3 regions of the Streptomyces sp. RLA012 genome follow, and region 3 is predicted to be linked to each of the others. Evidence: riboswitches for the same ligand, from Rfam matches in the RefSeq annotation. Region 3 holds a riboswitch; each other region holds the start of a gene.

Region 1 (10,555 bases), 4.4 Mb from region 3:
GAGGCGGAGGCGTCGAGCGGCACGTGGGGGCTCCTCGAAGAGGTCGGAGATATCGAACAGGCGGTCAAACAGGAAGCGCGCGCAGGTGCACCTGCGGTTACTGCACTCTCGAACATATGTGCATGTGCATGTATCGCACTCCCCGCCTCAACCGACCCGCCCGCCGAGGCATTCCGCCGCTCTCCGCCTCCCCCGTGTGACCCTGGACACGCCCGAGGGCGGCACCCCCTGGGAGTGGGGGTACCGCCCTCGGAACGTGAAGGACAGTGATCAACCAGAGGTCGATCAGAAGTCCATGTCACCGCCCGGCATGCCGCCCGGAGCGCCGCCCGCGGCGGCCTTCTCCGGCTTGTCGGCGATGACGGCCTCGGTGGTGAGGAACAGCGCGGCGATGGAGGCGGCGTTCTGCAGGGCAGAGCGCGTGACCTTCGCCGGGTCGATGATGCCTTCGGCGATCATGTCGACGTACTCGCCGGTCGCGGCGTTCAGACCGTGGCCGACGGGCAGGTTGCGCACCTTCTCGACGATGACGCCACCCTCGAGACCACCGTTGACGGCGATCTGCTTGAGCGGGGCCTCCAGGGCGAGCCGCACGGCGTTGGCGCCGGTCGCCTCGTCACCCGTCAGCTCCAGCTTCTCGAAGACCGAGGAGGCCTGGATGAGGGCCACGCCACCACCGGCGACGATGCCCTCCTCGACGGCCGCCTTCGCGTTGCGAACGGCGTCCTCGATGCGGTGCTTGCGCTCCTTGAGCTCGACCTCGGTGGCGGCACCGGCCTTGATGACGGCCACGCCGCCGGCCAGCTTCGCCAGGCGCTCCTGGAGCTTCTCGCGGTCGTAGTCCGAGTCCGAGTTCTCGATCTCGGCGCGGATCTGGTTGACCCGGCCGGCGACCTGGTCGGCGGAGCCGGAGCCGTCGACGATCGTGGTCTCGTCCTTGGTGATGACGACCTTGCGGGCACGGCCCAGCAGGTCCAGACCCGCGTTCTCCAGCTTGAGGCCGACCTCCTCGGAGATGACCTCGCCGCCCGTGAGGATGGCGATGTCGCCGAGCATGGCCTTGCGGCGGTCACCGAAGCCCGGAGCCTTGACGGCGACGGACTTGAAGGTGCCACGGATCTTGTTGACGACCAGCGTCGACAGAGCCTCGCCCTCGACGTCCTCGGCGATGATCAGCAGCGGCTTGCCCGACTGCATGACCTTCTCCAGGAGCGGGAGCAGGTCCTTGACGTTGGCGATCTTCGAGTTGGCGATCAGGATGTACGGGTCGTCGAGGACGGCCTCCATACGCTCCATGTCGGTGGCGAAGTACGCCGAGATGTAGCCCTTGTCGAAGCGCATACCCTCGGTGAGTTCCAGCTCCAGACCGAAGGTCTGGGACTCCTCGACGGTGATGACGCCTTCCTTGCCGACCTTGTCCATCGCCTCGGCGATGAGCTCGCCGATCTGGGTGTCGGCGGCGGAGATGGAGGCCGTGGAAGCGATCTGCTCCTTGGTCTCGACATCCTTGGCCTGCTCAAGGAGGGCACCGGAGACGGCCTCGACGGCCTTCTCGATACCGCGCTTGAGGGCCATCGGGTTGGCGCCGGCGGCTACGTTGCGAAGGCCCTCGCGGACCAGCGCCTGCGCCAGAACGGTCGCGGTGGTCGTACCGTCACCGGCGACGTCGTCCGTCTTCTTGGCGACTTCCTTGACCAGCTCGGCGCCGATCTTCTCGTACGGGTCCTCGAGCTCGATCTCCTTGGCGATGGAAACACCATCGTTGGTGATCGTGGGGGCGCCCCACTTCTTCTCGAGGACGACGTTGCGGCCCTTGGGGCCAAGGGTGACCTTGACGGCGTCGGCGAGCTGGTTCATCCCGCGCTCGAGACCGCGCCGTGCCTCCTCGTCGAACGCGATGATCTTGGCCATGTGAAGTGGTCCTCCCGGACTGGGGTGGATTGCTCCGGACCGCGCTGGCGCCCGCGACGGACGGCCTGCCTGCCCAGTGGTTCCTTGCACCACCTGGCCTGCGGGCCTCACCGACCCGGTCCTTCGTTATCACTCTCACCTTCAGAGTGCTAACGCCAATGATTAGCACTCGCCCCTGCCGAGTGCAAGCGCCTCCCCTTGATCCGCAGGTGAGCGCCCCGCGCCGACAGCCGAACAACAGACCGAAGGGCTCGTACCCCCAGGGGGATACGAGCCCTTCGTCACGTCGAACAGTCAGTCGGCGCGTGCTTCAGCCGGTCGCGAGCCGGACCATGTCCGCCTGCGGCCCTTTCTGGCCTTGCGAGATCTCGAAATCGACCCGCTGACCCTCTTCCAGGGTGCGGTAGCCGTCCATCTGAATCGCGCTGTAGTGGACGAAAACATCCGCACCACCGTCGACCGCGATGAAGCCGTACCCCTTCTCCGCGTTGAACCACTTGACGGTGCCCTGAGCCATGCCTAACTCCCCTATTACTGGCCCTTGCACAGGACCGCACTTCGCGGACCCGGGTCAGACCTCCACCCCCCAACGGTTGGGGGTGTGCGCCGGAACGCGTCGACCGCGGCTGAATGTATCTGTCCAACTGCCGTCTGCAACAGGTCAATCGGACGAGAATTCAGGGCACGACTGATCGGAAATATAGGGAGAATTTGCAAAGATTTAGGGCAAGTCGGGCCCCATAAAAGCCGTATAAGGCTCAAAGATGCGGGGTACTTTGGCTACTTCTTGTCGGACTTCGGGCGCGAACTCATATGCGCCCGGTACGCGAAGTGGAGCGGGTTCCCCAACTGTACCGTGCTCAACCATGCAGAATTGCCCCCTCCGTTTCTCTCACGGAGGGGGCAATTCGATGAACTCACAGTGATTGGCATTACCAAGGGTAATGATCTCACCCTGGGTAACGGCGCGCCTGACGGTCAGCCACCGGCGACGGCCGGGATGATCGAGACGCCCGCGCCGTCCGGCGTCGTCGTCTCCAGACCCTGCTCGAAGCGGACGTCGTCGTCGTTCACGTACACGTTGACGAACCGGCGCAGCTTGCCCTGGTCGTCCAGCACGCGTGCGGCGATGCCGGTGTGGTTCTTCTCCAGGTCCGCGATGACCTCCCCGAGGGTCCCGCCCTCGGCTGTCACCTCGGCCTTGCCACCGGTGTAGGTGCGCAGGATGGTGGGGATGCGGACGTTGACGCTCATTCCTTGTGACCTCCGGTCGGGTAGCACCCCAGAGGGGCGCGGGGCTGTTGGTCTTCCGAGCCGGGCCTTACGCGAGGCCGGCCTCTCGGAAGGAGTCCAGGCTGGGACGAATGGTCGCCGTCAGCCCCGTACCGGCCACCGCGTCCAGCGTCTTGAGGCCGTCACCCGTGTTCAGGACGACGGTGGTCAGTGTCGGGTCCAGCAGCCCGTTGTCGATCAGCTTCTTGGTGACCCCCAGCGTCACCCCGCCCGCGGTCTCGGCGAAGATGCCCTCGGTCCGCGCGAGCAACTTGATCGCGTCGACGACCTGCTCGTCGTTGACGTCCTCCACGGCACCGCCGGTCCGCCGCGCGATGTCCAGCACATACGGTCCGTCGGCGGGGTTGCCGATGGCGAGCGACTTGGCGATGGTGTTCGGCTTCTGGGGCCGTACGACGTCGTGGCCGGCCTTGTAGGCGACGGACACCGGCGAGCAGCCCTCGGCCTGCGCACCGAAGATCTTGTACGGCCTGTCCTCGACCAGCCCGAGCTTGATCAGTTCCTGCAGGCCCTTGTCGATCTTCGTGAGCTGGGAGCCGGAGGCGATGGGGATGACCAGCTGGTCGGGGAGCCGCCAGCCGAGCTGCTCGCAGATCTCGTACGCGAGGGTCTTGGACCCCTCCGCGTAGTACGGCCGCAGGTTGACGTTGACGAAGCCCCAGCCCTCGCCGGCCGGGTCGCCGATCAGCTCGGAGCAGAAGCGGTTCACGTCGTCGTAGTTGCCCTCGATGCCGACGAGCTCGCCGCCGTAGATCGCGGCCATGACGATCTTGCCCTGCTCCAGGTCGTGCGGGATGAACACGCAGGAGCGGAAGCCGGCCCGGGCGGCGGCGGCACCGACCGCGCCGGCGAGGTTGCCGGTGGAGGAGCAGGAGAGGGTGGTGAAGTCGAAGGCGCGGGCGGCCTCGATGGCCTGGGCGACGACGCGGTCCTTGAAGGAGTGCGTCGGGTTGCCGGAGTCGTCCTTGACGAAGAGCTTTCCGGCCTCGACGCCCAGTTCGCGGGCGAGGTTGTCGGCCTTGACGAGCTTGGTCCAGCCGGGGTTGATGTTCGGCTTGTCGGCGACGTCGGCCGGGACGGGGAGCAGCGCCGCGTACCGCCAGATGTTCGCGGGGCCCGCTTCGATGCGCTTGCGGAGCTCTTCGGTTTCGTAGGCCGAGAAGTCGTACGCGATCTCCAGCGGGCCGAAACACTCCTCGCAGGCGAACACCGGGCCGAGCGGCACACGGTGGCCGCACTCGCGGCAGGAAAGCGCGACGGCGGGTCCGAGATCGACGCCGTCTACGCTGGTGGTGTCGTCCGGGACGGAGTTCGTGGTGCTTGCAACAGTCTGCGCAGCCATGGAGGCGAGGCCCTTTCTCCTCATCTTTCTCACGACGCACTTCGCCGTAAGACGGATTTGGCACCTTCCCGAGCCGGGAGCCTCGCCACATCGACGTGACAAGAACCGACCGGAGGGTTGCCGGGGCTTCATCGGGCCGTATCCCTCTGCCCCTCTGGATGAGCGGTATTCGGTTGTTGGTCTTCGGCGCGGAACGATCTACGCAATGCGATGGTCATCCGCGTTGTTCAAGACTGTAACCGAAGGCCAGGACAGTTGAGATAGTCGTCCGAACCGCGAGATGGATCACACCGTGACACCGGGTGATCAGACAGTGAGGAGCCGCAGACCGTGCTGAAGGAAGTCGAGCGCTGGCTGAGCAATCGCTCCTGGTCCGTGACCGATCGCCCGCTCCACAAACTCATGGCCGCCAAACGGGTCACGGGCTCCTCGGTGAGTGTCGTGCTGCCCGCGCTGAACGAGGAGGAGACGGTCGGCGAGATCGTCGCCGTCATCCGCCACGACCTGATGCAGCAGGTGCCCCTCGTCGACGAGATCGTCGTCGTCGACTCCGGCTCGACCGACCGCACCTCGCAGGTGGCCGCCGCGGCGGGCGCGCGCGTGGTGCACCGGGACGAGATCCTGCCGCGCATCCCGACCCTGCCCGGCAAGGGCGAGGTGCTGTGGCGCTCGCTCCTGGTGACGAGCGGGGACATCGTCTGTTTCATCGACGCGGACCTGAAGGAGTTCTCGTCGGACTTCGTCTCCGGGATCGTGGGGCCGCTGCTCACCGAGCCGGGCGTGGACCTCGTCAAGGGAATGTACGACCGTCCGCTGGGCGGTGCCGCCGGTCAGGGCGGCCGGGTCACCGAACTCATGGCCCGCCCGCTGCTCAACATGCACTGGCCGCAGCTGGCCGGTTTCGTGCAGCCGCTCGGCGGGGAGTACGCGGCCCGCCGTTCCCTGCTCGAACAGCTCCCCTTCCCCGTCGGCTACGGCATCGAGCTGGGCATGCTGGTCGACGCCCTGCACCTGGTGGGCCTGGACGCGCTCGCCCAGGTCGACGTGGGCGTACGCAAGCACCGCCACCAGGACGGGCAGGCGTTGGGCCGGATGTCCGCCGCGATCTACCGCACCGCCCAGCTCCGGCTGGCCCGCGGCCACCTCATCCGTCCGGCGCTCACCCAGTTCGAACGGAGCGGGGACGGTTTCGAGCCGCGTACCTACTCGGTCGACACGGAGGAACGTCCCCCGATGGCCGAAATCGCCGAGTACCAGAAGCGAAGGGCCGCGTAAGGCACCCCCGCAAGGGGCGCGGGGCTGTGACACATATGCGGCTCCGCCGCGTGGGCGCGAGCGACCCCCACCGACCCGCGGACGGCATACGGCTGAAGGGAACGTTTGAGCGTTTCCATGCGGGGCTAAGTTTCGAGGCATGGCTTCCCCCGCTTCAACGCAAGGCGCCCACGGCATCCTCGTCGCATCCAACCGCGGGCCGATCACCTACGAGATCCAGGACGACGACTCGCTGCGCGCCCGGCGCGGCGGGGGCGGGCTGGTCTCGGGGCTCTCCGCGATCGGGCCGGACGCGGGGGCCCTGTGGGTGTGCGCGGCGCTCGGCGCCGGCGACCGCGAGGCGGTCCGGCGCGGGGTCGGCGAGGACGGCGTACGGATGCTGGACATCGACGCCGACGTACACGCGGACGCGTACAACGGCATCGCGAACTCGGTGCTGTGGTTCGTCCACCACATGCTGTACCAGACCCCGCTGGAGCCGGTCTTCGACGTGGAGTTCCGGCGCCAGTGGGCGTCGTACGAGGCGTACAACCGCGCGTTCGCCGAGGCGCTGGCCGACGAGGCGGCGCCGGGCGCGGTGGTGGTCGTACAGGACTACCACCTGACGCTGGTGCCGGGCATGCTGCGGGAGCTCCGCCCCGACCTGCGCATCGGCCACTTCTCGCACACCCCCTGGGCGCCGCTCGACTACTTCCGGATGCTGCCCGACGACATCGCCGAACAGGTGCTGCGCGGCATGCTCGGCGCGGACCGGCTCGGCTTCCTGACCCACCGCTGGGCGGACGCGTTCACCGCCTGCGCCACCGCGATCGTCGGCGGACTCGGCGACACCCGGATCGGCGTGCACGGGCTCGGGGCGGACGCGGACTTCCTGCGGCGGCGGTCGCACGAGGCGGACGTCGGCGAGCGGATGGCCACACTGCGTGAGCAGATCGGGGAGGGCCGGAAGACGATCGTGCGGGTCGACCGGACCGAGCTGTCGAAGAACATCGTGCGAGGCCTGCTGGCGTACCGGCAGCTGCTGGAGGACCACCCGGAGTGGCGCGAGCGCGTCGTCCACGTGGCCTTCGCCTACCCCTCCCGCCAGGACCTGGCCGTCTACCGCGACTACACGGCCGAGGTCCAGCGGGTGGCGACCGAGATCAACTCCCAGTACGGGACGCCGGACTGGACCCCGGTCGTCCTGCACGTCAAGGACGACTTCGCGCGCTCGCTGGCCGCGTACCGGCTGGCCGACGTCGCCCTCGTCAACCCCATCCGGGACGGCATGAACCTCGTCGCCAAGGAGGTGCCGGTCGTCTCCGACGAGGGCTGCGTGCTGGTGCTCTCGCGGGAGGCGGGGGCGTACGAGGAGCTGGGCGAGGACGCGGTCGGGGTGAACCCCTACGACGTGGTCGGCACCGCGCGTGCGCTGCACGAGGCGTTGTCGATGTCGGGCGGGGAGCGTGCCGAACGCACGAAACGGCTCGCCGCGGCGGCTACGGCGTTGCCTCCGGCGCAGTGGTTCCTGGAGCAGCTGCGGGCGTTGGAGGAGCGGAAGAAATAAAAGAAGTAGAAGAAGCAGGAGGAGCAGGAGGAGCAGGAGGAGCAGGCAGGAGCAGGAGGAGCAGGCAGGAGCAGGCGGGAGACGTGTGAGCGGGGCGTCAGTCGATCTTCGCCGCCAGTGACGTCAGCAGCTGTACGACTCCCGCGGGGCCGTCGACGACCAGGTCCGCGCGTTCGGCCAGTTCGCTGACCTCGGAGCTGCCGCTGCAGACGAGGAGCCCGGGGACGCCGTCCGAGCGGAGTTTCTCGACGGCGGCGAAGGCGGGGAGATCGCCGAGGTCGTCGCCTGCGTAGAGGACGGCTTCGGCGTGGACCTCGCGGACGTACTCCAGGAGGGCGACGCCCTTGTCCATGCCCGGGGGACGGAGTTCGAGGACCATCCGCCCGGGTTCGACGATCAGACCGTGCCGGGTGGCGAGTGCGGCGAGGGGTTCGCGCAGGGCCTCGAACGCGGCCTGCGGGTCCGCCGCACGGCGGGTGTGGACGGCGAGGGCGCGGCCCTTCTCCTCGATCCAGGTGCCCTGCCAGGCGCCGTTCTCGTCGAGGACCCCGGGCAGTTCGGCACGGACGGCGGCGACGCCGGGGTGCGGGGCGGGGGCGGTGACCGTGCCGGTGCGGGCGTCCCAGCGTTCGGCGCCGTAGTGGCCGAGGACGACGAGATGGTCGAGACCCGGGACGCCCGCGAAGCCGCCGTGGCGGACCGCGACGCCCGCCGGGCGGCCCGTGACGACGGCGACGGAGGCGACCTTCGGGGCGAGGGCCGCGAGGGCGGGGACCGCGGCGGGGTGGGCGCGGGCCTGTTCCGGGTCGGCGACGATGGGGGCGAGGGTTCCGTCGAAGTCGAGTGCGATGACGGCCCGGTCGGGCCGGGTGAGGATGGCGTCGAGACCGTCGCGTCCCGCGGGGGTCGTCGGGATCGCCTGGGTCTCCAAGGTCTCCGAGGTCTCCGAGGTCGGCAAGGGTTCCGTGGCGTCCGGGGATCCCGGTGTTTCCGAATGGCTGCCCATACACCGACCCTATCCATGCGCAGTTCCCCGCACCCCCACGGCGGGGCTCCGCCCCGAATCCCCCGCCCGCCGGGTTTGCTTGTCCGCGGGCCGGTGGGGGCTGATCGCGCAGTTCCCCGCGCCCCTGAGAACCCCGGCTCACCCGGCGTTTGAGGAGAAGACCGGAGGCCGCACCCCACCCACCCCAGCAGCCATCTCCACCCCGGTCCGCGCCACTCAGCCCGTCCGGCGTTTGAGGACGAGGCCGTTCAGGCCGATCTCGGGGGTCTGGGGGCGGAGCCCCCAGGGATGACGGGGGGTCCCCCCTGCTCGAGCGAAGCCGAGAGCTTGGGGGAGGGTAGGGGCGGCGGGGGCGAAGAACTTCTCGTCGGGGCCGGCGTCAGCGTTCTGTTCGGCGGGACTCCCTGACCCGGCGCAACCGGTTCACCGTCACCGGGTCGTGGGCCAGGGCCCGCGGGTCGTCGAGGAGGGCGTTGAGGAGTTGGTAGTAGCGGATGGGAGCCAGCCCCAGCTGTTCGCGTATCGCCCGCTCCTTGGCCCCGGGCCCCGCGAACCCGCGCCGCTCCATGGCGAGGATCGCCTGCTCCCTCCCGCTCAGCCTATTCGGCTCGTCCATGGCACAGCACCGTATCCCCCGCCACCGACATCACCGCCCCGCACTCACACCGTCCGCCGCCGTCGCCGCCCGCTGGAGCGACCCGAGCACACCGGACGGGCTGCCGTCCGGGGACACCGCCTTGCCGATCTGCTTCTTGATGTCGGCGCTGACGGCGGCCCAGGAGGTCTTGCCGACCGGGTAGAGCCGGGCGGAGGGAAGCTCGTCGAGGAACGGCATGAGCTCCGCGTCGTTCCGGTCGGCCGCCATCGCGTCGGACGCGGACGTGGTGACCGGCAGCAGGTCGTACTCGTGGGAGAAGGCGAGCACGTTCTGCCGGTCGTAGACGTAGTCGAGGAACGTGCCGATCTGCTCACGGTGACCGTTCTTCTTGAAGGCCATCATCCAGTCGGCGACACCCATCGGCGCCTTGGTCCCGCCGTCGACGCCGGGCATCGGCACCACCCCGAACTTCACCCCCTTCTCGGCGGCCGCCTTCATCAGCGTGGGGTGCCCATTGAGCATCCCGACCTCACCGCGCGCGAACGCCGCGAACGCGTCGGCACGATTGAGCTTCGCGGGCGCGACGGGTCCGGTGAGGCCCTTGCCGACGAGTTCGTCCTTGAGCCAGGTGAGGGTGGCGACGTTCTGGGTGGAGTCGATGCCGTAGGTGCCGACGTCGTTGGTGTAGCCGTCGCCGCCGCTCAGCAGCCACTGCATGGTCTCCGCCTGCGCCTCCTCGGGACCGAGGGGCAGCGCGTAAGGGGTCCTGACACCACGGGACTTGAGCGCCTTCGCGTCGGCGGCGAGTTCGCGCCAGGTCGTCGGCGGGGTGAGGCCCGCGGCGGAGAACAGCTTCTTGTTGTAGAAGAGCAGCCGCGTGGAGGCGGCGAACGGCATCCCGTACTGCACCCGGTTCATCTGCCCCGCCTCGGTGAACTGCGAGGGGAAATCGGCCTGTACGGGGATGGAGAGCACGTCGTCGACCCGGTAGAGCTCGCCCTTGGCCGCGTAGTCGGCGTACGTGCCGATCTGCGCCATGTCGGGCGCGTCGCCCTTCGCGACCATCTCCTCGACCTTGCGGTCGACGTCCGTCCACGGGTAGACGGTGACCTCGACCTCGGTCCCCGGGTGGTCGGCCTCGTACGCCTTGGCCAGCTTGTCCCAGTACTTCTGGGAGCCGTTGGCCTTGGAGTCGCCGTAGTCGGCGGCGACGAGTCTGAGCGTCACGTCCCCGGAACCGCCCGAGCCGCCGCAGCCCGCGAGGGTCGCCGTCATGCCCAGGGCGGAGGCCGCCGCGATCAGTCCTGTCCTACGCCGCTGCCGCTGCACCGCTGTCTCTCCCAACCCCCGGCCGCCCCTGTCCCGGGGTGGTCCGTCTTTGCTTCTGCGTCCGTTGCATTCGTCTCGGAATGCGGATACAAGGTCTACACCACGTGAATGGACTAGACCTCTCCTGGGGTAAGGGGAGACACTGTCCCCCGTGAGACATGTCATCGCCCTCGATGTGGGCGGCACCGGGATGAAGGCCGCCCTCGTCGGGGCGGAGGGCGAGCTCCTGCACCAGGCCCGCCGCGCCACCGGCCG
Region 2 (10,555 bases), 6.3 Mb from region 3:
CTCTTCCCGTTCCTCTTCTTCCTGCCGCTGCGCTTTCCCGCCTGGATCGTGCTGCCGTTCTGGGCGACCCTGCAGTGGGTGGCGGCGGGCCGCAGTCCCTCGGGGCCCGGTGTCGCCTATCTGGCCCACCTGGTGGGCTTCTCGCTGGGCTTCGTCTCCGCGTGGGTGCGGTTCGGGCGGGCGACTAGAGTGAAAACCCCAGCAGCGGCCCCCGAGGGAGAAAACCAGCCGTGATCACCGCGATCGTGCTCATCAAGACCAGCGTGGACCGGATCCCCGAGATCGCCGAGTCGATCGCCGCGCTGGACAGTGTCAGCGAGGTCTTCTCCGTCACCGGTACGTACGACCTGATCGCCATGGTCCGGGTGAAGGCCCACGACGACCTCGCGGACGTCATCCCCGGCAAGATCAGCAAGATCCCCGGCGTCGAGGCCACCGACACCCACGTCGCCTTCCGCACCTACTCCCAGCACGACCTCGAAGCCGCTTTCGCCATCGGCCTCGACAACTGACTCCCTGGTCCTCAACCGCGGGACCCGAGGCTTTCAGGGGCGCGGGGAACTGCGCGACAAGCCCCCACCGGCCGACAGCCGAAAGACTGCGGGCGGCCGGGGGAATCCGGGGCGCAGCCCCGGCCTCAGGGGCGCGGGGAACTGCGCAACCAGCCCCCACTCACCCGCAGACGAACAACCCGGGGCCGAGGGCGGAGCCCAGACCGCCTCAGGCCGTCGGCACGCAGCGGCCGTCCTGCGTGCGGTAGTTCCACTTCGCCCCGTCCCGCACCAGTTCCTTCACGGCCCGCACAAAGCGCTCCACGTGCTCGTCGGGCGTACCGGCCCCGAAGCTGACACGGATCGCGTTCAGCGACTTCTCCCCGGGCGCCGCCTCGGGCGCACCGCACTCGCCCTGCGTCTGCGGATCGCTCCCGAGCAGCGTGCGCACCAGCGGATGGGCGCAGAAGAGCCCGTCGCGCACCCCGATGCCGTACTCGGCGGAGAGCGCGGCGGCGAAGTGGGAGCTGTTCCAGCCCTCGACGACGAAGGAGATGACGCCCACGCGCGGAGCGTCGTCCCCGAAGAGGGACAGCACGCGCACCTCGGGCACCTCGGCCAGCCCCTCCCGCACCGCGCGGATCAGCTGCCGCTCACGTGCGACAAGCGTGTCGAAGCCCGCCTCCGTGAGGGCCTTGCAGGCGGAGGCGATGGAGTAGACGCCGATCACGTTCGGCGAACCGGCCTCGTGCCGGGCGGCACTCTCGTACCACTCCACGTCCACTCCCCCGTCCGTACGCCGCGTGACCTTGCGGCTGGCGCCGCCGCCCGCGAGGTACGGCTCGGCCTCGCGCAGCCAGTCGGCGCGCCCCGCGAGGACACCGGAGCCGAAGGGCGCGTACAGCTTGTGTCCGGAGAAGGCCACCCAGTCGACGTCCAGGTCGCGGACGGACACCGGGTGGTGCGGGGCGAGCTGCGCGGCGTCGAGGACGATACGGGCGCCGTGCGCGTGCGCGACGGCGGCCAGCTCGCGCACCGGCCACACCTCGCCGGTGACGTTCGAGGCGCCGGTCACACAGACGAGGGCCGGGCCGTGCGGGTCGCGCTCGGCGAGGGCGCGTTCCAGGGTGGTGACGGCCTGGTGCGGGGTGCGGGGCGCGTCGAGATAGGTGACCCGTGCGTCCTTCCACGGCAGCAGCGAGGCGTGGTGCTCGGTCTCGAAGACGAACACCTCGCAGTCGGCCGGAAGGGCGGCGGCGAGCAGGTTGAGCGAGTCGGTGGTGGAGCGGGTGAAGACGACCTGGTCGTCCTCCCGGCAGTCGAGGAACTCGGCGACGGTCCCGCGGGCGTTCTCGAAGAGGTCGGTGGACAGCTGCGAGAGGTACCCGGCGCCGCGGTGCACGCTGCCGTAGTACGGGGCGTACGCGGCGACGTCGTCCCAGACCCGCTGCAGGGCCGGGGCGCTGGCGGCGTAGTCGAGCGCGGCGTACGTGACGTCGCCGCCGGTGACGAGCGGGACGGTCACATCACGTCCCAGAACGGGCAGTGGGGCACAAACGGACTGGTCGGCGGCAGCGAGGGAGACAGACATGGCGAGCTCCTGTGAGAGGCAGGCGGAAGCACCGCGCGAGCCGGGTGCACGGGGGTACGGCGGTGGTACGGCTCAGCGCGGGAAAGAAAGGAAAAGGGTGTGCGGAAGCGGGGCTCTACGCCCTACCGCATTCGCTTGCTCACAGAAGGCTCCCTCGAACGACCAGGACCCCTGGGCTGTGTCCACTCGAAAGAGGGCGAGGGGTCCGCGCTTGCCGTAGACCTCGCTGCCTACGACCTGGTCTTCACCCGGGGCACCCCGCCACGGACGGAGGGTTGCCGGACAGCCGGCCGGGGCCTGATGGCTGTCGCTCATGACCTGATATCGCATCCTGCCACACGATCTTCCGACCGCAACCCCGCTGTCCGTATACCGGGACGACGGAGTTGCGGTCGGAGATCAGGGGCCTCGCCGGAGGCCTACGCCTGGCTGGCCGCCACCCAGCGCTCCAGCGTCCGTTCCGCCGCCCCGGAGTCGACGGCCTCCGCCGCCTTCGCCATCCCGGCCCGCAGCTGGTCCGTGAGCGGCGCGTCGGTCGGGGACAGCGCGACCAGGGCCGCCGCCGAGTTCAGGAGCACGGCGTCCCGTACGGGCCCCGTCCCGCCGCTGAGCAGCCGCCGGGCGACGTCCGCGTTGTACGAGGCGTCGGCCCCGCGCAGGGCCTGAACGGGGACGAGGTCGAGGCCGACGTCACGCGGGTCGAAGCGCTCCTCGGTGACCTTCCCGTCGCGGACGATCCAGACCTTCGACGTCGACGTGGTGGTCAGCTCGTCCAGCCCGTCGTCACCGCGGAACACGAGTGACGAATGGCCGCGCTCGGCGAAGACACCCGCCACGATCGGCGCCATCCGGGCGTCCGCGACCCCGACCGCCTGGGCCCGCACCCGCGCCGGATTCGTCAGCGGACCGAGAAAGTTGAACACCGTCCGGATCCCCAGCTGCCCCCGCGCCGCCGCCACATGGCGCAGCGCCGGATGGAACTTCACCGCGAAGCAGAAGGTGATCCCGGCCTCCTCGGCCACCTCGGCCACCCGCTTCGGCGTCAGCTGCAGATTGACGCCGAGCTGCTCCAGGACGTCCGAGGCACCGGACGCCGAGGACGCGGCCCGGTTGCCGTGCTTGACGACCTTGGCGCCGGTGCCGGCCACGACGATGGACGACATGGTGGAGATGTTCACCGTCTTCGCGCCGTCACCGCCCGTCCCGACGATGTCGACGGTCTCTCCGGGCACCTCGATCACATTGGCGTGCTCGTACATCGTGCGGACGAGGCCGGAGATCTCCTCGACGGTCTCGCCCTTGGCCCGCAGCGCCACCACAAAGCCGGCGATCTGTGCGTCCGTCGCCTCGCCGCTCATGATGCGGTCCATCGCCCAGGCCGTGTCGTCCGCGCTCTGGTCGCGGCCGTCGAGCAGGCCGTTCAGCACCTCGGGCCAGGAGCGGTCCGCCGTGGTGTCGCCTCCAGCGGGGTTCACAGCGCTCATGGTCGCTCCTGGGTTCGTAGAGGTACGCGGATGGACGTACGCAGACGGGCTCGCCCCCGCGTGCGGGGGTGGGTCCACCCTATCCAGCCGGGGGCACGGCAAAGAGCCCCCGTCCGGGCAATGGACGGAGGCTCTTGCCGTGGCGATCAGTGGCGACCGGTCAACCGGTCAAAGGATCAGTGGTGGCCGTGGCCGCTCGTGATCTCCTTGTACTCCTCGACCGTGGGCTTGGGGATCTGGTTGTCCTCCCCGTAGTAGCCCTCGCTGAGCTTGGCGCGGAGCTTCTCGGTGCCCTTGACCTTGCGCTCGACACCGTTCTCGTCGACCGTCGGGCCGATCTCGGCGGGCTGGTACTGCTCGTGCGCGGTGAGCGTGTGCAGGGCCTCGGGGCCGAGCGGCTCGTGCACCTCGATGAACTCACCGTGCGGCAGGCGCTTGATGATGCCCGACTCGCGGCCGTGCAGCACCTTGTCCCGGTCGCGGCGCTGGAGGCCAAGACAGACCCGCTTGGTGATCACGAACACGATGACCGGCAGAACGAAGAAGCCGATGCGCACGAACCAGGTGATCGAGTTGATCGACAGGTGGAAGTGCGTGGCCCAGATGTCGTTGCCGCCACCGATGAGCAGGACGAAGTACCAGCTGATCCAGGCGGCGCCGAACGCGGTCCGGGTCGGGACGTTGCGCGGGCGGTCCAGGATGTGGTGCTCGCGCTTGTCGCCGGTGACCCAGGACTCGATGAACGGGTAGACCGCGATCGCGACCAGGACCAGCGGGAAGATCACCAGCGGGATGAACACACCCAGGACGAGCGTGTGACCCCAGACGTTGATCTCCCAGCCCGGCATCACACGGATCAGGCCCTCGGAGAAGCCCATGTACCAGTCGGGCTGGGCGCCCGTGGACACCATGTCCGGGCGGTAGGGGCCCATGGTCCAGATCGGGTTGATCGAGGCGATCGCCGAGACGGCCGCGATGACACCGAAGACCAGGAAGAAGAAGCCTCCGGCCTTGGCCATGTAGACCGGCAGCAGCGGCATGCCGACGACGTTGTTGTTCGTCTTTCCGGGGCCCGCGAACTGCGTGTGCTTGTGGTAGAAGACCAGGATCAGGTGGCCGACCACCAGGCCGAGCATGATGCCCGGCAGCAGCAGGATGTGCACCGAGTAGAAGCGGGCCACGAAGTCGCCGCCCGGGAACTGCCCGCCGAAGAGGAAGAACGACAGGTACGTGCCCACGATCGGCACGGACAGGACCGCGCCCTCCATGAAGCGGACACCGGTGCCGGAGAGCAGGTCGTCCGGGAGCGAGTAACCGGTGAAGCCGGTGAACATGCCCAGGACGAACAGCAGGAAGCCGAACAGCCAGTTGACCTCACGCGGCTTGCGGAACGCACCCGTGAAGAACACGCGCATCATGTGCACGAACATGCCGGCGAGGAAGATCAGCGCCGCCCAGTGGTGGATCTGCCGGATCAGCAGACCACCGCGCACATCGAAGGAGATGTGCATGGTCGAGTTGAACGCCTCGGACATCAGCTGGCCCTGCAGCGGGACGTAGCTGCCGTGGTACTCCACCTCGTTCATCGACGGGTGGAAGAACAGGGTCAGATACACACCCGTGAGGATGATGATGATGAAGCTGTAGAGGCAGACCTCACCCAACATGAACGACCAGTGGTCGGGGAAGATCTTGCGCATGTTGGCCTTGGCCAGGGAGTAGATCCCCAGGCGGCCGTCGGCCCAGTCGGCCACCCGCTCACCGGCGGGCGCCTTCTCGCGCGAGCGCGAGTCGGAGGTGGTGGTAGTGCTCATCCGCGCTCCCAGAAGGCAGGACCGACGGGCTCTTCGAAGTCGCCGAGCGCTTCGAGGTAGCCCTGTTCGTTCACACCGATGCGCAGCTGCGGCAGGGCGTGACCGGCCGGGCCGAAGATCACTCGGGCACCGTCGGAGAGGTCGAAGGTGGACTGGTGACAGGGGCAGAGCACGTGGTGCGTCTGCTGCTCGTACAGGGAGATCGGGCAACCGACGTGGGTGCAGATCTTCGAGTACGCCACGATGCCCTCGTGCGACCAGGCGAGCTCACGCTTGTCCTTGATGTTCGCCGGCTGGAGCCGGACGATCATCAGGGCGGCCTTGGCGATCTCCATCTGGAAGTCCTCGTCGTGCTCCTCCAGGCCCTCGGGCTTGACGAAGGTGAGCGAGCCGACGGCCACGTCGGAGGCGCGCAGCGGCTCGTTCGTGTTCATGTTGACGAGGAGCTTACCCTTGGACCAGAGCGTGTGGCGCAGCTTGGTGCCGGGCAGCGGGCCGAGGTCGCGCAGCAGCATGACGCCGGAGAGCGGGAACAGGGCCAGCGCACCGAACATCGTGGTGCGGATCAGCTTGCGACGGCCGAGCGCGGACTCCTTGGCACCCTGCTTGAAGTCGGCCAGGACCTGGGCCTTGACCTCGGGCTCCGCCTCGATCGGGTGACGCTCGGCGGGAATCTCCACGTCGGACATCAGGGTGCGGGCCCAGTGGACCGCGCCCGCGCCGATCGCGAAGAGCGCCACACCGAGGGTCATGCCCAGCGCGAAGTTCAGCGCGCTGATGTGCCCGATCGGAAAGACGAAGATCGACTTGTCCTTCGGGATCGCCACGTACGAGGCGATGAAGCCGACGGTGGCCAGCATCGACAGCGTGAACAGCATGGCGACGACACGCTCGGACCGCTTGGCGGCCCGCTCGTCGATGTCCTGGATGCGGTGCTCGTGGGGCGGCAGGCCCGGGTCCGCGAACGGGTCGGTGCCGTCCTCGACGGCTACCGCACCGTGACCGTGTTCGTCGACCTGCGCAGCGGGCAGGTTCTCTTCTGGAATCTCTTGGCTACTCATGACTTCTTGGCCTTTGCGGTCCGAGCGGCGACCCAGACGGCGACGGCGACCAGGGCGCCGAGACCGAAGACCCAGCCGAACAGGCCTTCGCTGACCGGCCCGAGGCCACCCAGATCGAGACCGCCGGGGCTCTCGGTGTCGTCACCGTTGACCGCGTCGAGGTACGCGATGATGTCCTTCTTGTTCTTCTCCGACAGCGTGGTGTCGGGGAAGGACGGCATGTTCTGCGGGCCGGTCTGCATGGCCTCGTAGATGTGCTTCGGGTCGACACCCTCAAGGTCCGGCGCGAACTTGCCGTGCGTCAGCGCGCCGCCCTTGCCGGTGAAGTTGTGGCACTGCGCGCAGTTGGTGCGGAACAGCTCGCCACCCTTGGCGATGTCCGCGCCCTCCGGGCTGACCTGGCTCTTCGTCGGGATCGTGGGACCGGCTCCCAACGAGGCGATGTACGTCGCGAGCTGGTCGATCTCGGCCTGCGAGTAGATGACCTTCTTGGCCGGGATCTGAGCGCCCGGCTGCTGGGCCGGCATACGGCCGGTGCCGACCTGGAAGTCGACCGCCGCGGCGCCCACACCCACCAGGCTCGGCCCGTCGGAGGACCCCTGCCCGCCGGTTCCGTGGCAGCTGGCGCAGCCCACGGAGTAGAGCTTCTTGCCCTCGTCGATGGCAAGGGACTGGGCGGTCGTATCGGCCTGCGCCTTGCTCGCGGGTGCGAACGCGGTGTACAGCCCCCCGGTGGCCGCCAGCGCGAGGAGTAGGACGACGACCGCCGCCAGCGGATGGCGTCGTCGTGCGGAGAGCTTTTTCACGGATTACCCCGGTGTCAGGATCTTCTGCGTCGATGCTTCTGGATATGGATCGGTTCGTCGCGTGCGATCGGTTCGCAGCGGACGCCGCCCGCTTACTTGATCATGTAGATCGTGGCGAAGAGGCCGATCCAGACGACATCGACGAAGTGCCAGTAGTAGGACACGACGATGGCGGCGGTTGCCTGCTCGTGAGTGAACCTCTTGGCCGCGTAGGTGCGGCCGAGAACAAACAGGAACGCGATGAGTCCACCCGTCACGTGCATCCCGTGGAAGCCGGTGGTCAGGTAGAACACCGAGCCGTACGGGTCGGAGGAGAGCGAGAGCCCGTCCTTCTTGACCAGCTCGGTGTACTCGAAGATCTGACCGCCGATGAAGATCGCACCCATCACGAAGGTGACGATGAACCACATCCGGAGCTTCTTCACGTCCCCGCGCTCGGCGGCGAACACGCCGAGCTGGCAGGTCAGGGAGGAGAGCACCAGGATGGTGGTGTTCGTGGCCGAGAACGGGAAGTTGAGATGGCCCGCCATCTCCTTCCAGTGATCCGGTCCGGTCACCGATCGCAGGGTGAAGTACATCGCGAAGAGGGCCGCGAAGAACATCAGCTCGGAACTCAGCCAGATGATGGTTCCGACGCTGGTGAGGTTCGGTCGATTGACCGACGGGTGCGCGTGCCCGGTTTCTACTGTCGTTGCTGTCGCCACGACCGACATTATGTCGGTCGCTTATCCCGCCCTCACGCCCGGGGGTGCCGTTCGGGGTGTTGATGGGGTGTGTCCAGCCCGTATGGCCCATCGAAGCCCTGTCCGAACCGGTGTTGACGAGGTGTTCGAGGGGGTAGCATCCGCGCCATCGGTACCAGGAGTTCCCTAGCAATGCCGTGCTTCTTAGATGCGTGGAGGAACAATGCAGCCGACCGCCACGGTGCTGGTCTACAGCGACGACTCCAACACCCGGGGGCAGGTGCGGCTGGCGACCGGCCGCAGACCGGCCGCCGACGTCCCCCAGGTCGAGTTCATCGAGTGCGCCACGCCCGCCGCCGTCCTGAAGGAACTGGACAAGGGCGGGATCGACGTCTGTGTGCTGGACGGCGAGGCGGTTCCGATGGGCGGCATGGGTGTCTGCCGGCAGATCAAGGACGAGATCTTCAACTGCCCGCCCGTGCTGGTGCTCATCGGGCGCCCCCAGGACGCCTGGCTGGCCACCTGGAGCCGTGCGGACGCGGCGGTGACCCTGCCGGTGGATCCGGTCGAGTTCGCCTCCGCGTTGGCCTCGCTGCTCCGCCGCAAGGCCCTCCTGGGCGCCTGAGGACGCGGTCCGCCACGCGGTCCGGTGTCCGCGGGCGGTTCGTGGTCGCTCGCGCCCCGCGGCGCAGCCGCGGAACGTCACAGCCCCGCGCCCCCGACGGGGCGCGGGGGCGCGGAGCCGGGTCACACGGACTCGGGGCGCAGCCGGGCCTGGTCCGTCGTCCTGGGGCCCTCCGGGGTGCCGGCGATCAGGGAGCTGCCCTTGCGCCACTTCGCCCAGTCGAGGTTCCAGTCGCCGAAGCCGTTGTCGAACGGGGTCATCTCGTCGCCGTTGGAGTTCTGGACCTTCACGATGTCGCCCTGGCGCACGTTGTCGTAGAACCACTCGGCGTTACCGGTGCTCATCCCTGTGCAGCCGTGGCTGACGTTGGCGGACCCCTGCTCCCCCACCGACCAGGGCGCCGCGTGCACGTACTCGCCGCTCCAGGTGACGCGGGTCGCGTAGTACACCGGCAGGTCGTAGGAGTCCGAGGTGCCCTCGGCGATACCGACGGTGGTGCCGCGCATCCGTACGAAGTACTCCTTGCCCAGCACGACCTTGACACCGTTGCGGGTCTCGAAGCCGGGTTTGCCGGTGGTGATGGGGATCTGGTTGATCACCTGGTCGTTCCGGTAGACCGTCATGGAGTGCGTGGCGGCGTCGGTGACAGCCACGAAGCGGTCCCCGGTGGTGAGCTTCAGGGGCTTCACCTCGCCGCCCCAGAGCCGGTCGGCGACCTTGATGCCCTTGAGGTTGCTGTGCGCCTGGATGGTGGCGTGAATGGGCCAGTACTCCTTCGGACGGTAGTGCAGCGTCTTGTCGTCCACCCAGTGCCAGGCGCCCTCCGCGGCGGGCACCGAGTCGACCTTCAGGGCGCCCTCGACGACCGCGCGGGCCGCCTTGTCCTTGACGGGGGCGCTGAGTTGGGCGGTGATGGGCTGGCCGACGCCGTACTCGCCCCCCTGGGGCCCGAAGGTCACACCGAGCGCCTTCTTCGTCGTGGGCGCGGTGGTGTCGAAGTCGACCACCTGGCGGCCGGGGGCGCCGTCCTCGTCCTCCGTGCTCACGCGCACCGTGTAGTGGACGCCCGCGGCGAGCGGTGAGGTGCTGTGCCAGCGGCTGCCGTCGGCGGCGAGTTCGCCCGACACGTACCGCCCCGACGCGTCGGTGGCCGTCACATCGGTGATGCGCCCGTCGTCGCCCGTGGCGGTGATTTCCAGGGGCTTGTCCGGGTCGACCTTCCGGCTGTCGCCGACCGGGTTGCTGAAGGAGAGCTCTCCCGCTGCGTTGTACGGCTTGGCCGAGAGCGGATGGCCGTCCGAACCGCAGGCGGTGGCGGCCGCGCCGAGGGCGACCACCAGCGTGGTGCAGCTGACGACCGTGCGGATTCGCGGTGCGTGGTTCATGGCCTCACGCTATGAACCCCCGTCGGCCACGGCGCGGTGAGTGGTCCGTGCGGGGGACGCGGAGCGCTGCACACCCGGGGAGCCCGGACACTCCTGACGGAGTGTCCGGGCTCCCCGGGTGTGCAGCGCCCTGCCACGGGGCCTCGGGTGTGCTACTGGGTGCGGCTCTCACCGTGGTAGTACTCGAAGACCCAGCCCCACAGTCCGATCACGATGATCGGGGCGGAGAAGTACAGCAGCCACCAGCCGAAGATGACGCCCATGAAGGCGAGGGCGCCACCGACGCCGAGCGCGAGCGGCTGCCAGCTGTGCGGGCTGAAGAAGCCCACTTCGCCGGCCTCGTCCGCGACATCGGCCTCGTCGTTGTCCTGCGCCAGCTGGTCGACCCGCCGGGCCGTGAAGGCCAGGTAGTAGCCGATCATCACGCTCAGGCCGAACGCCAGGAAGAGCGCCGTGGTACCGGCCGGCTCCTTCGACCACACGCCATAGACGATCGCGATGACGAGGATGAAGGCAGCCAGCCAGAGGAACATCTTGCCTTGGACCTTCACTTGCCGGCCTCCTTGCCACCAGTGAGGGCTGCGCCGGCCGATCCACCGTGACCGGCGTTCTCCA
Region 3 (10,555 bases):
GCGAAGCGGGCGAAGGAGCTGAACTCGATATGGCTGCCGGCCTCGGGGTCGCTCCACACGGTGGTGTTGTTGACGCCGGGGAAGTGGGCCGCGAGGTGGATCTGCTTGAGGGGCTTGTCCTGTGCTGTGCTGCTCATGAGTGGGATCCCTCCGGCTCAGGCGGTGGCGGCGTAGCGGTTGGCGGGGCGGGAGAGTCCGAGCAGCCCACGCAGGGTGTCTGCCTCGTACGACTGCCGGAAGGCGCCGCGGCGCTGGAGTTCGGGCACGAGGCCCCTGGTGATCGCGGGCAGGTCGTGCCCGACGACGGCGGGACGCAGCCGGAAGCCCGTCAGTCCGGCCGAGCCCAACTCCTGCAGGAGGTCCGCCAGTTGTACGGGTGTGCCGGTGAAGATCCGCGCGTCGCTGGTGTACGGATAGCCGGCGAGGGCGTCGAGACGCTCACGGCGGGCCACGGCGGCGGCCGGGTCGTCGTCCAGGAACACCACCAGGTCGCCGAAGAGGTGCAGGGGTTGGTCGGCACGCCCCGCCGCGGTCTGCTCCGCGCGGACCGCGGCGGCGATGGCATGTGCCTGCTCGGTGTTGTGCGGGGTGATGTACCCGACGTCGGTGGAGCGGCCCAGCAGCCGGAACGGGGCACCCGTCGCCGTCTCGTGGGCCAGGGCGCTGACGAGCGGCTGGCCCTGCGGTGGGCGGGGGGTGATCGAGGGGCCCTTGACGCTGAAGTGCTTGCCCTCGAAGTCGATGTAGTGCAGTTTGTCGCGGTCGACGAAGCGGCCGGTGGCGACGTCCCGGATCTCCGCGCCGTCCTCCCAGCTGTCCCAGAGCCGGCGCACCACTTCCACGTAGTCCGCGGCCTCGTCGAAGAGATCCACGATCAGCTCCCGCAGGGCCGGGCTGCCCAGGACCTCGATCCGCAACGGCGGGAACGTACGGCGGCCGAAGTGCGCGGCGTCGTGCGGGCGCGCCGACACCTGCACCCGTACGCCCGCACGTCCCGTGCTCACGTAGTCGAGGGTCGCGATCGCCTTGGAGATGTGGAACGGCTCGGTGTGCGTGGCCACCACGGTCGGGACCAGGCCTATGTGGCTGGTCAGCGGGGCGACCCGGGCGGCGATGAGGACGGCGTCCAGTCGGCCGCGCACCTGGTCGGTGCGGCCGTCCGGCTCGGTGGGGCGTGAGGACTGCGGTCCGAGGGCGTCCTCGATGGTCACGAAGTCGAGCAGACCGCGCTCGGCCTCGCTGATCAGGTCCGTCCAGTACGCGGCGGTGAGCAGATCGCGGGGTCGGGCCACCGGCTCACGCCAGGCGGCCGGGTGCCAGCCGGCGCCGTCGAGCGCGACGGCGAGGTGCAGAAGGGGGGACGAAGGAGCCAAAGGTGAGGAAGCGGACAGCGAGGGTGAGGGTGAAGATGAGGATGAAGATGATGGGGACACGAAAGGGGGCCTTCCTGATCGACCGTACGAGAGCGCGGCCCTCGGCAGGGAGGGCGCGGCGGCGGGGTGACAGGTCAGGGACGACAGAGCGCGCCGGCCACGCGCTGCAGATCGATGTGCGGCCGGGAGTGGAGATGAACGCGGCGGCGCGGGGCGAGCACCATGACGCGGAGATCGGACCCTGTGCGCACGTCCGTCACCTCCGCCCTTGCGTCCCGGCGGGCCCGGGGCCGCGCCGACATCATGTATCCGTTCAACACAACGGCCTGTCTACGCCGTCTGTTCCTGCTGCGCGCCCGGAGTTCGGACCAGCAGGAACTGCGAGTGGCGGCGCAGGGTGAAGCCGATCGACTCGTAGAGCCGGATCGCGCCGGTGTTGGTGGCGGAGGCGTGCAGGAAGGGCGTGTCTCCGCGCTCCCTGATGCCGGCCGCGACCGCGCGGACCAGCCGGGTGGCCAGGCCCTTGCCGCGGTGGTCCGGGGCGGTGCAGACGGCGCTGATCTCCGTCCAGCCGGGTAGGCGCAATCGTTCGCCCGCCATGGCGATCAGACGACCGCCGTGCCGGATGCCGAGGTAGGTGCCGAGTTCCACCGTGCGGGGCAGGAAGGGACCCGGTTCGGTCAGGGCGATCAGGTCCAGGATCTCGGGGACGTCGTCCGGTCCGAGCCGCACCGCCTCGGGGGCGGGCCGGGCGTGCAGCGCGGTGTCGACCAGTTGTACGCCCTGGCCGTGCTGCACGGTTTCCCATCCGTCCGGGGCCGACCGCACCCCGGTCACGGGTGTGACGGTGCCGGGGCCGACGAGCGTGGCCAGGTCGTCCCAGGCGCGTGGGTCGGCCGGGTCGGCGAGGGCGGTGAACGGGGAGACGTCCAGGGGGTAGCGGGCGGCGCGTCCGACGCGCTCGGCGAAGGAGGCGTGCGGGCCGGTCAGCGCGGCCCACGCGGGGTTGTCCAGGAGATGCGGCGCTGCCGGGCTCTGCTGCGGGTTGGGTCGGGCGAAGGTGGACATGGTGGCGTCGGGCCTCCGGGGAGCGGTTCGGATGTCCGGGAACGGATCTGGTCCCCCGAGGCGGTCAGGAGTTGTCGAGCGGCAGGCCGGGCGGGTTGACCAGGGAGGTGCCGACGGCCTCGTTGGAGAGGTTCCAGGCGGCGAGCCACTTCGCGTACTGGCCGTTCTCGATCAGGTGGTTGATCGCGTCCGCGACCGGCTTGGCCAGCCCGCTGTCCTTCTTCGCGGTGGCCGCGATGAGACCCTGGAGCGTCGCTCCCGCGCCGGAGAACTTGCCCGCGTTGCGCGTCGGGTTGGGCGTCTTGGCGACCTGGGTGATGTGGTAGGCGATACCGGGGTTGGGCCCGAAGTAGGCGTCGATCTTCCCGCTGGACAGCGCGAGGTAGACGCTGTTGTTGTCCTGGAAGTACTTGACGGTGAGCTTCTTGCCCTCCTTCGCCAGCTTGGCCTTCCACTCCAGCAGCAGCTTCTCCTGGTTGGTGCCGGCGCCCACGGACACGGTCTGGCCGGCCAGGCTCCGGTAGTCGCCGTCGAAGTTCCAGGTGCTCTTCTTCAGCACCTCGAAGCCGAGGTTGTCCTGCCGGTAGGAGGCGAACTCGTACTTCTTCTTGCGCTCCTCGGTGTCGGTGACGTTCGAGAAGGCGACGTCGACCTTGCCACTGTCGATGCCGACGAACAGGTTCTCCCAGGTGGAGTTCTTCACCTCCGGCTTCAGCCCGAGGACCGCGGCGACCAGCCTGCCGAGGTCGGGTTCGGCGCCGGTGAGGGTCTTCTGGTCCTGGCCCACGTACGCCAGCGGCGGAGAACCGGCGGGCAGGGCGCCGACCCCTACGACCAACGTGCCGCTCTTCGCCACCGACTTGGGCAGTTCGGCGCTGATGGACTTGACCTCGGACACCTTGAGGTCGGTCTGCTGGGCGGCGCCGTTGGAGAGCGCGCCCACGGTGACGGTGCCGACCGCGGCGCTGCCGGAGGTGGTGGCCGCGTCGCTCTCGCCCCCGCACGCGGCGAGCCCGGTGGCGAGGGTGGCGACGGCGGTGGACACGGTGAGGCCACGGAGGAGTCTGCTGCGGAGGGTGAGGGTGCGCATGGCTGTCCTTGTTCGGTGTATGGGGATGGCGATGGCGATGGGCACGTTGGCGGTGGCAGTGATGGAGATAGCGGTGACGGTGGCTGTGGCGGTGGGCTGTACGGGAGGGGGCTCAGAGGACCTTGCTCAGGAAGTCCCTGGTCCGTTCGTGCTTCGGGTGGTCCAACACCTCGGCGGGCGGGCCCTGTTCGACGATCCGGCCCTCGTCGAGGAAGACGATCCGGTCGGCGACCTCACGGGCGAAGCCGATCTCGTGGGTGACGATGAGGAGGGTGGTACCACTGGTGGCGAGGTCCTTGATGACGGCCAGTACCTCGCCGACCAGCTCGGGGTCGAGGGCGGAGGTGGGCTCGTCGAAGAGGATGACGCCGGGCCGTAGCGCGAGGGCGCGGGCGATCGCCACCCGCTGCTGCTGCCCGCCCGACAGCTGACGGGGATAGGCGGCGGCCTTGTCGGCGAGTCCCACCCGGCGCAGCAGGGTGCGTGCCAGCTCCTGGGCCTCGGGCTTGCCCAGCCTGCCGGTGGCCACCGGCGCCGCCGCGACGTTGTCGAGCACCGTCAGATGCGGGAACAGGTTGAAGTTCTGGAACACGAAGCCGATGCGGCTGCGCTGGACCCGGATGGCCCGCTCGCTCAGCTCCTTGAGCCTCCCCCAGCCTTCGGCCGGGGGGACCCCCATCTCGCTGCGCTTGCCGTGCCGGCGGACGCCGATCGGCTCGCCGTTCAGGCTGACATGGCCGATCTCGGGCTTCTCCAGATGGTTGATCACCCTGAGGAGCGTGGACTTGCCGGACCCGGACGGTCCGAGGACGACGGTGACCTCTCCCGGACGTACGGTCAACTCCACGCCGTTCAGGACGCGTTGGGTCCCGTACCACTTGTGCACGTCGTGGACCTCGACCGCGGCCGGACGTATGTCCAAGGTCTCGTTCGTCATGACGCCGCCTCCTCGCGGACCCGGGCCCGCAGGTCACGGAGACCCGAGCGGACCTTCTGCAAAGGGGTCGGCGGGAGGGTGCGCAGGGCGCCCCGCGAGTAGTACCGCTCGACGTAGAACTGGATGACGGAGACGACACTCGTGAGAATCAGGTACCAGACGGTGGCGACCAGCAGCAGCGGCACGATGTCGCCGGAGTAGGTGCTGCCCATGCTCTGCACCGAGCCGAAGAGGTCGAGCAACGAGACGTAGAAGACCAGCGACGTGCCCTTGATCAGGCCGATCAGCTGGTTGACGTAGTTCGGGGTGATGGAGCGCAGCGCCTGCGGGAACACGATCCTCGTGAACTGATAGCCCTTCGGCAGCCCGAGCGCCGAGGCCGCCTCGTGCTGGCCCTGGTCGACGGAGAGGATCCCGCCGCGCACCACTTCGGCCGCGTACGCCGCCTCGTTGAGGCTCAGTCCGACGACCGCGACCACCATGTCGGTGGCGAGCCGGGACTCGTCGAAGGTGAAGAAGGCGGGGCCGAACGGGACGCCGAGGCTCAGCGTCTGGTAGAGCGCGCTGAAGTTGTACAGGAAGAGGAGTACGACGATGAGCGGCACCGAGCGGAACAGCCAGATGTACACCCAGCTCACCGCGCGCAGGACCGGACTCCCGGAGAGCCTGCCCAGGGCGAGCAGGATGCCGCCGAGCAGCCCCAACAGGGCGCTGTAGGCGGTCACTTCGAGGGTGATGAGCAACCCGTCGAGGATCGTCGGCCGCAGGAACCAGTACGGGAAGCGGTCCCACTGGAAGAAGGGGTTGGTCGCCAGCCCGTGGACGATCTGGGCGACCACGACCAGCACGATCGCCGAGGCGATCCAGCGGCCCGGGTGGCGCAGCGGCAGTACGCGCTGCGCCACCGCCGGTCGAGGCTCCGCCGTGCTCAACGGCACGGCGGAGCCCAGGGATTCACTCATGGAGGGCTCCAACGAATGCGGACACCCCGCCGCGGCCCGGACGACGACGACAGTGCGCGCGGGGACAGACGGATGTCAGGAGGTACGGAGATACGGAGATACGGCGGGTACGGAGGGGGAATCTCCTCGACGGCGTGCCGGAGCGACGGTGACGGCCAGAGGTTCGGACGTCGAACGTCCCCGCCTCAGACGGTGAACGTCCGAGGTTCGGTCGCGGTTCGGTCGCGGTTCGTGGAGGAGTTTCGGCCGTTCGGAGATTCGGCCGTTCGGAGGCTCGATGCCTCGCAGGCGGAAGCGGTCAGGCCTGACAGAGACAGCGGGCGCGGCGGTTGGTACAACACAGTGCGGCGCCGGGGCAGCCGTGACACCGCGGAGCGGTCGTCCCCTCGGCTGCGTACATCGCGGTCACCGTCACCATTCCGCCCCGTGGGGCCTCACGTGCACCGGAGTCGTTCCGGTCCAATGCGGCGTAAGTTAGGCATGGCCCCTGGTGCTTGTCAACGCTCACCGGCCCGAATGACCACGTCGTGAGACCGCGCACAGGCCTTCTTGACGCCTACACGCACCGCACGGAGACTGACGAGGACGGTCACGATCGTCAGCGCCCGTCGCACGGGATTTCCCGTACGACGCGGTTATCGGCCCCGGCCCGCTGACAGGCAACCCTTCCACCGCGACGGGGTGCCCCGGGTGACGACCGGGTCCCGCCGGAGCGGCGGGGCAAGCGTGGTCTCGCTTCTCGCGAGCCCCGGACATGGGAGCGGTGGGAATGACCGGGAAGGGCACGAACGGTCTGACGAGGCGTCTGCATATCGATCTGCAGCGGGTCTCCAGCGCGTACTAGATCCGTCCGGTCCGTCGTGTCTCACGATCCGGACCGGTCCCTCCGTACGTCAGCGCAGTCACTCCCCTCGCCTCCCCTCGCCCCCTTCGTCCTCTTCGTTCGCTGTCGCCCACGAGGTGGCCGGGGCTTCGTCGTTCCCAGGAGAGTCATGCCCGAGACAGTTTCGCTCAGTTCGACCGCAGGTACCTCCGGCACGTGTACGTCAACCACGCGCGTTCCGGGGGTGGTTGGCGCGGGCCTGCGGGGCGCCGCCGCACCGGCTCGCCCGCACCGCGTCCACAGCCGGATCGGCGTGGGCCTGGCCGGCGGGTTCTACCCGGCGCCGCACCGTTATCAGCTGTACCTCTCCGAGGGCTGTCCCTGCTCGCTGCGCGTCTCGATCACCCTCGATCTGCTGGGTCTGCAGGAGTCGGTCGCCACGACACTGCTGGAGCTCCCCACCAAGACAGCCGAGACGGCGGGGGCAGGAGAGACAACGGAGACAGGCGAGACAACCGGGGCCTCCGACTCGTTCGCCGCACTGCGCGGCGCGTACGAGGCCACCTGGCACCACTACGACGGTCCGCTCACCGTGCCCGCGCTGTGCGACCGCTGGAGCGGACGTATCGTGAGCAACCACACGCCCGACATCCTGCACGACCTCGCCGGGCTGCTGCCGTGCCGCGACGACGCCCGTCTCCCCCGGCTGCACCCACCGGCGCTCGCCGCGGACATCGACGCCTTCCGTGACCGTCTCGACCGGGACGTCACCTCGGCCGCGCGGCCGGAGACGCGGGCGGCGGCACTTGAGTCACTGGACCGGCAACTCGCCTCGCGGACCTACGCGTTGGGCGACGAGCTGACGGCCGCGGACGTCGACCTCTGGGTGGCCCTCACCCAACTCGACGCGCCGGACGCCCTCTTCCCGTACCGGCATCTCCAGGACTACGTACGTCGACTCGGCACCCACCCGGCCTTCCGCACCACGGTGCGACGGAGGCCTTGCCGAACCCTGCCGAACTGATCCGCACTCTTCCGCACTCTTCCGCGCCCTCCCGGGGACAACCGGTAAGCCGGTCAGCCGGTCAGCCGGACGTCCCCGGGATCCCGGCGGGGATCGCCGCGCACAGGGGAACACCGCCGCAGCCGCACTGGCCGACCGACGAGGAGAGCTGCAGCTGCGCGGCATCGGCCGCCGCATCCGGCGGACCGTGGAGCCGGACGAGCGCTGTCTGCCGCCGCGCTGGCGGCGGGCCGGCTCAGGCCTTGGCGCGGGTGAAGACGAGCGTGCCGATGACGGTGGTCAGGCCGCGGAGCATCCCCATCTGGTTCCAGCCCATGTCGAACTGGTCGCGGTCCACGGTGAACTCCGCGGTGAGGGTGACGGTGTCGGCGCTCGCCTCGGTCACCCGGCCGGTGACGGGCTGCGGCCGGCTGATACCGCGCACGGTCAGCTGTCCGCCGATCTCGACGGTGTCGTCCGCGCCGGGAGCGGCGTTACGGGCGGCGAAGGTGATCGTGGGGTGCCGGTCCGCGTCGAAGAGGTCGGCGGAACGGAGGTGCTTGTCCCGCTTGGCGTTCTTGGTGTCCAGGGACGCGACATCGATGGTGATGGTGCCACTGGCGGTCCCGTCGGGCTGTACCTCGCCCTCTCCGGTGACGCCGGTGAAGGTGCCCTTCACGGTGACCATGCCCCACATCGTCTTGTGCTTGATCGCGACGGTGGTACGGGCGGAGTCGAGCTGCCACAGGCCGGTTTCGACAGCGACGGTCATGAGTGTTCTCCAGACGGTTACGAGCGGTGCACAGCGGTGAGACGACCCACGGTGTTACGACGCACGAAGGTGCGACACAGGGAAGCGCGCGGCACCCGGGGACTACGGGGACAACGTCGATCATCCAAATTTGGATGACCCCACGCTAGCCGGTTCTTCAAATTTGGACAACCGGTAGACTGTGACACCATGGCCGACTCATCCACCCCCGCTGATCTGCCCGAACATGAGCCGACGGGCGACGGCGAGCTGCTGCCCGCCCCGCTGCGGGCCTGGATGCGCCTGCTGGCGGCGGCCGGGGCGATCGAGCAGCAGTTGCGTGCCCGCGTCAAGGACAGCCTCGATGTCACGCACGACGAGTTCCTGGTGCTGTGCCTGCTGGCCGACCAGCCCGGCTCCAGCCTGCGGATGACAAGGATCGCGGAGTTGCTCGGCCGCCCCAAGACACGGCTGACGTATCAGGTGGCCTGCCTGCAGCACGCGGGCCTGATCACCAGGCGCTCGGCGTGCGGGGACCGGCGCGGCATCGAGGTGGCCCTCACCGACAAGGCGCGCCGCCTGTTGCGCGAGTCCACGGGTCCGCTGGCCGACGCCGTCTCGCAGGCCATCGCCCAGACGGCCTGCGCACAGCGGTACGAGGCGCTGCACGACTTGTTGCCACCCGTACCGGAGCCCGGCGCGGACCCCGGGACGCCCCTGGAGGGTGAAGTGACCCCCGAGGGGCTGAGCAAGTAGCCCGGGCGCAGGCGGTGACCCGGCCCGCCTGTACAAGCCCGCCTGTACAGCTTGCCCGTACAGGGCGCCCGTACAGCACGGCGGGTCAGAAGCCGGGGAAGACCCGCCGCAGGTCGTCCAGCGTGAGGGTGTCGCCCCTGAGGGTCACCCCGGCCGGGGTGTGGGCGGCGGCGTGGCGGCCGGTGACGAGGCGCAGCCACCACTCGGCGGGTGCGCTCAGGACGGCGTCGGGCTCGGCCGGTTCGTCGGTGAGGGCCACCGCGTCGCCCAGGTCGAGTCCGAAGGAGCGCGGCGGGGAGATGGTGCGGACCGCGAGGCGGGCGTGGCGTCCACCGAGGGCGTCGGCCTTGCCGAGGAAGCCTATGAGCAGGCCGGCCTGGTCGAGGAGCGGTTCGACCGCGGCGGGTGCCAGGGCCGCCGTGCGGTCGAAGGCCACCTCCACGTCCCAGGTGTGGTGGGTGAATTCGCCGAGCCGCAGGCCCGCCACCGTCGCGACGTCCACGGGCGCCGGCAGGAAGCCGAGATCGACCCGGAGTTCTCCGCGGGCCCCCGCGTCGAGCGCCTCGTAGCCGCGTACCAGTGCCTCGTTGGCGGTCACGAAGCCCTCGGCGCGCTCGACGGGGGTCATCGCGTCCCAGCGCGCCCACACCGACTTGTTGAAGTCGCCGTCCTTGGGCCCGCTGCCGTTCAGCGCACCCTCCAGCGAGGCCAGGCCGATCTCGGCGCCGCTGCCCAGGTGGCTGAGGACCTGGGACACGTCCCAGTCCGACGCCCCGGACCGCCGGGTGAGGTCGGCGGTGGCGAGCCCGTGCACCACGGTGGCCAGGTAGTCGTGCCCGCTGCGCAGGGCGTCGATGGTCTGGTCGGCACGCTCGGTCATATCTCGACTCCGTTGAGGTGGAGGGGGTTTGTGAGGGTACGGGAGGGTACGGAAGGGTACGGGAGGTCACACCGCGGTCTGGAAGGATCGCTTGGAAAAGCCCATCATGTAGCCCTCGACGGTGGTGCGCACCGCCCGGTCGGCGCGCGGGCCGGCGCCCAGCGTGACGAAGAGCGGGATGTAGTGGTCGACCGTGGGATGGGCGTACGGCATCCCGGGCGCCCGGGTCCGGAACGCGGCGAGTTCGTCCACGTCGCCGCGGGCGAGCGCGTCGGCGACCCAGGCGTCGAAGTCCGAGGACCAGCCCGGCACTTCGCCCTTGGTGAGCATCTCGCGGGTGAGGAACGGCAGCCCGTGCGTCATGAACCCCGAGCCGATCACCAGGACGCCCTCCTCCCGCAACGGGCCCAGCCGGGCGCCGAGTTCGAGGAGCCGGCCGGGGTCGTGGGTGGGCATGCCGAGCTGCAGCACCGGGATGTCACCCAGCGGGTACATGGCCATCAACGGCACCCAGGCGCCGTGGTCGAGGCCTCGGGAGGGGTGCTGGTACAGCGACTCGCCGTCCGGCATGGTCCCGGCCACCCGGTGCGCGAGGGCGGTCGCGTCGGGGGTGTCGTACGTCATCGTGTAGTACCGCGGGTGGAAGCCGCCGAAGTCGTACACCAGGGGGGTGTGCGCCGCCGGGGCGGACAGGCACAGCGGCGCCGCCTCCCAGTGCGCGGAGACGATCAGGACGCTCTTCGGCTTCGGCAGGGACTGGGCCCACTCGAACAGTTCGCCCAGCCAGGGTCCGTCGTCGAAGAGCGGGGGCGCCCCGTGGCTGACGTACAGCGCGGGAAGGGGTCCGTCCGCGGGCGTCCAGGCGCGCTGGGCGCGGGCTCGTGGCAACGCGTCGATCAGGAACCGGTCGTA

What was found. A riboswitch is a leader RNA that binds a small molecule or an ion and turns the genes downstream of it on or off. The one in region 3 is predicted to bind S-adenosylmethionine.
Region 1: it holds a riboswitch for S-adenosylmethionine, as region 3 does, so the genes downstream of both, thrC (threonine synthase) here and RV986_RS09045 (putative leader peptide) in region 3, are expected to answer to the same signal.
Region 2: it holds a riboswitch for S-adenosylmethionine, as region 3 does, so the genes downstream of both, RV986_RS37870 (aminotransferase class V-fold PLP-dependent enzyme) here and RV986_RS09045 (putative leader peptide) in region 3, are expected to answer to the same signal.

Annotation. Positions count from the first base shown of each region.
Region 1 covers NZ_JBWDPA010000002.1:6,302,806-6,313,360, reverse strand. Annotated here, with positions in the region: gene RV986_RS29055 (NADH:flavin oxidoreductase) at 1-23, opposite strand, end outside; gene groL (chaperonin GroEL) at 286-1,911, opposite strand; gene RV986_RS29045 (cold-shock protein) at 2,222-2,428, opposite strand; gene RV986_RS29040 (MoaD/ThiS family protein) at 2,890-3,165, opposite strand; gene thrC (threonine synthase) at 3,233-4,546, opposite strand; SAM riboswitch class I at 4,564-4,711, opposite strand; gene RV986_RS29030 (glucosyl-3-phosphoglycerate synthase) at 4,877-5,821, shown strand; gene RV986_RS29025 (alpha,alpha-trehalose-phosphate synthase (UDP-forming)) at 5,961-7,367, shown strand; gene otsB (trehalose-phosphatase) at 7,465-8,373, opposite strand; gene RV986_RS29015 (DUF3263 domain-containing protein) at 8,753-8,989, opposite strand; gene RV986_RS29010 (extracellular solute-binding protein) at 9,020-10,246, opposite strand; gene RV986_RS29005 (ROK family protein) at 10,491-10,555, shown strand, end outside.
Region 2 covers NZ_JBWDPA010000002.1:8,243,631-8,254,185, reverse strand. Annotated here, with positions in the region: gene RV986_RS37880 (rhomboid family intramembrane serine protease) at 1-234, shown strand, start outside; gene RV986_RS37875 (Lrp/AsnC family transcriptional regulator) at 231-512, shown strand; gene RV986_RS37870 (aminotransferase class V-fold PLP-dependent enzyme) at 721-2,082, opposite strand; SAM riboswitch class IV at 2,285-2,401, opposite strand; gene trpD (anthranilate phosphoribosyltransferase) at 2,502-3,566, opposite strand; gene qcrB (cytochrome bc1 complex cytochrome b subunit) at 3,743-5,380, opposite strand; gene qcrA (cytochrome bc1 complex Rieske iron-sulfur subunit) at 5,377-6,441, opposite strand; gene qcrC (cytochrome bc1 complex diheme cytochrome c subunit) at 6,438-7,247, opposite strand; gene ctaE (aa3-type cytochrome oxidase subunit III) at 7,340-7,960, opposite strand; gene RV986_RS37840 (response regulator) at 8,154-8,555, shown strand; gene RV986_RS37835 (L,D-transpeptidase) at 8,678-9,940, opposite strand; gene RV986_RS37830 (cytochrome c oxidase subunit 4) at 10,093-10,491, opposite strand; gene ctaD (aa3-type cytochrome oxidase subunit I) at 10,488-10,555, opposite strand, start outside.
Region 3 covers NZ_JBWDPA010000002.1:1,905,526-1,916,080, forward strand. Annotated here, with positions in the region: gene RV986_RS09010 (NtaA/DmoA family FMN-dependent monooxygenase) at 1-137, opposite strand, end outside; gene RV986_RS09015 (LLM class flavin-dependent oxidoreductase) at 156-1,373, opposite strand; gene RV986_RS09020 (putative leader peptide) at 1,508-1,678, opposite strand; gene RV986_RS09025 (GNAT family N-acetyltransferase) at 1,704-2,441, opposite strand; gene RV986_RS09030 (ABC transporter substrate-binding protein) at 2,506-3,531, opposite strand; gene RV986_RS09035 (amino acid ABC transporter ATP-binding protein) at 3,644-4,468, opposite strand; gene RV986_RS09040 (amino acid ABC transporter permease) at 4,465-5,430, opposite strand; SAM riboswitch class IV at 6,018-6,163, shown strand; gene RV986_RS09045 (putative leader peptide) at 6,200-6,274, shown strand; gene RV986_RS09050 (glutathione S-transferase C-terminal domain-containing protein) at 6,498-7,277, shown strand; gene RV986_RS09055 (YceI family protein) at 7,513-8,028, opposite strand; gene RV986_RS09060 (MarR family winged helix-turn-helix transcriptional regulator) at 8,218-8,763, shown strand; gene RV986_RS09065 (maleylpyruvate isomerase family mycothiol-dependent enzyme) at 8,849-9,643, opposite strand; gene RV986_RS09070 (dioxygenase family protein) at 9,710-10,555, opposite strand, start outside.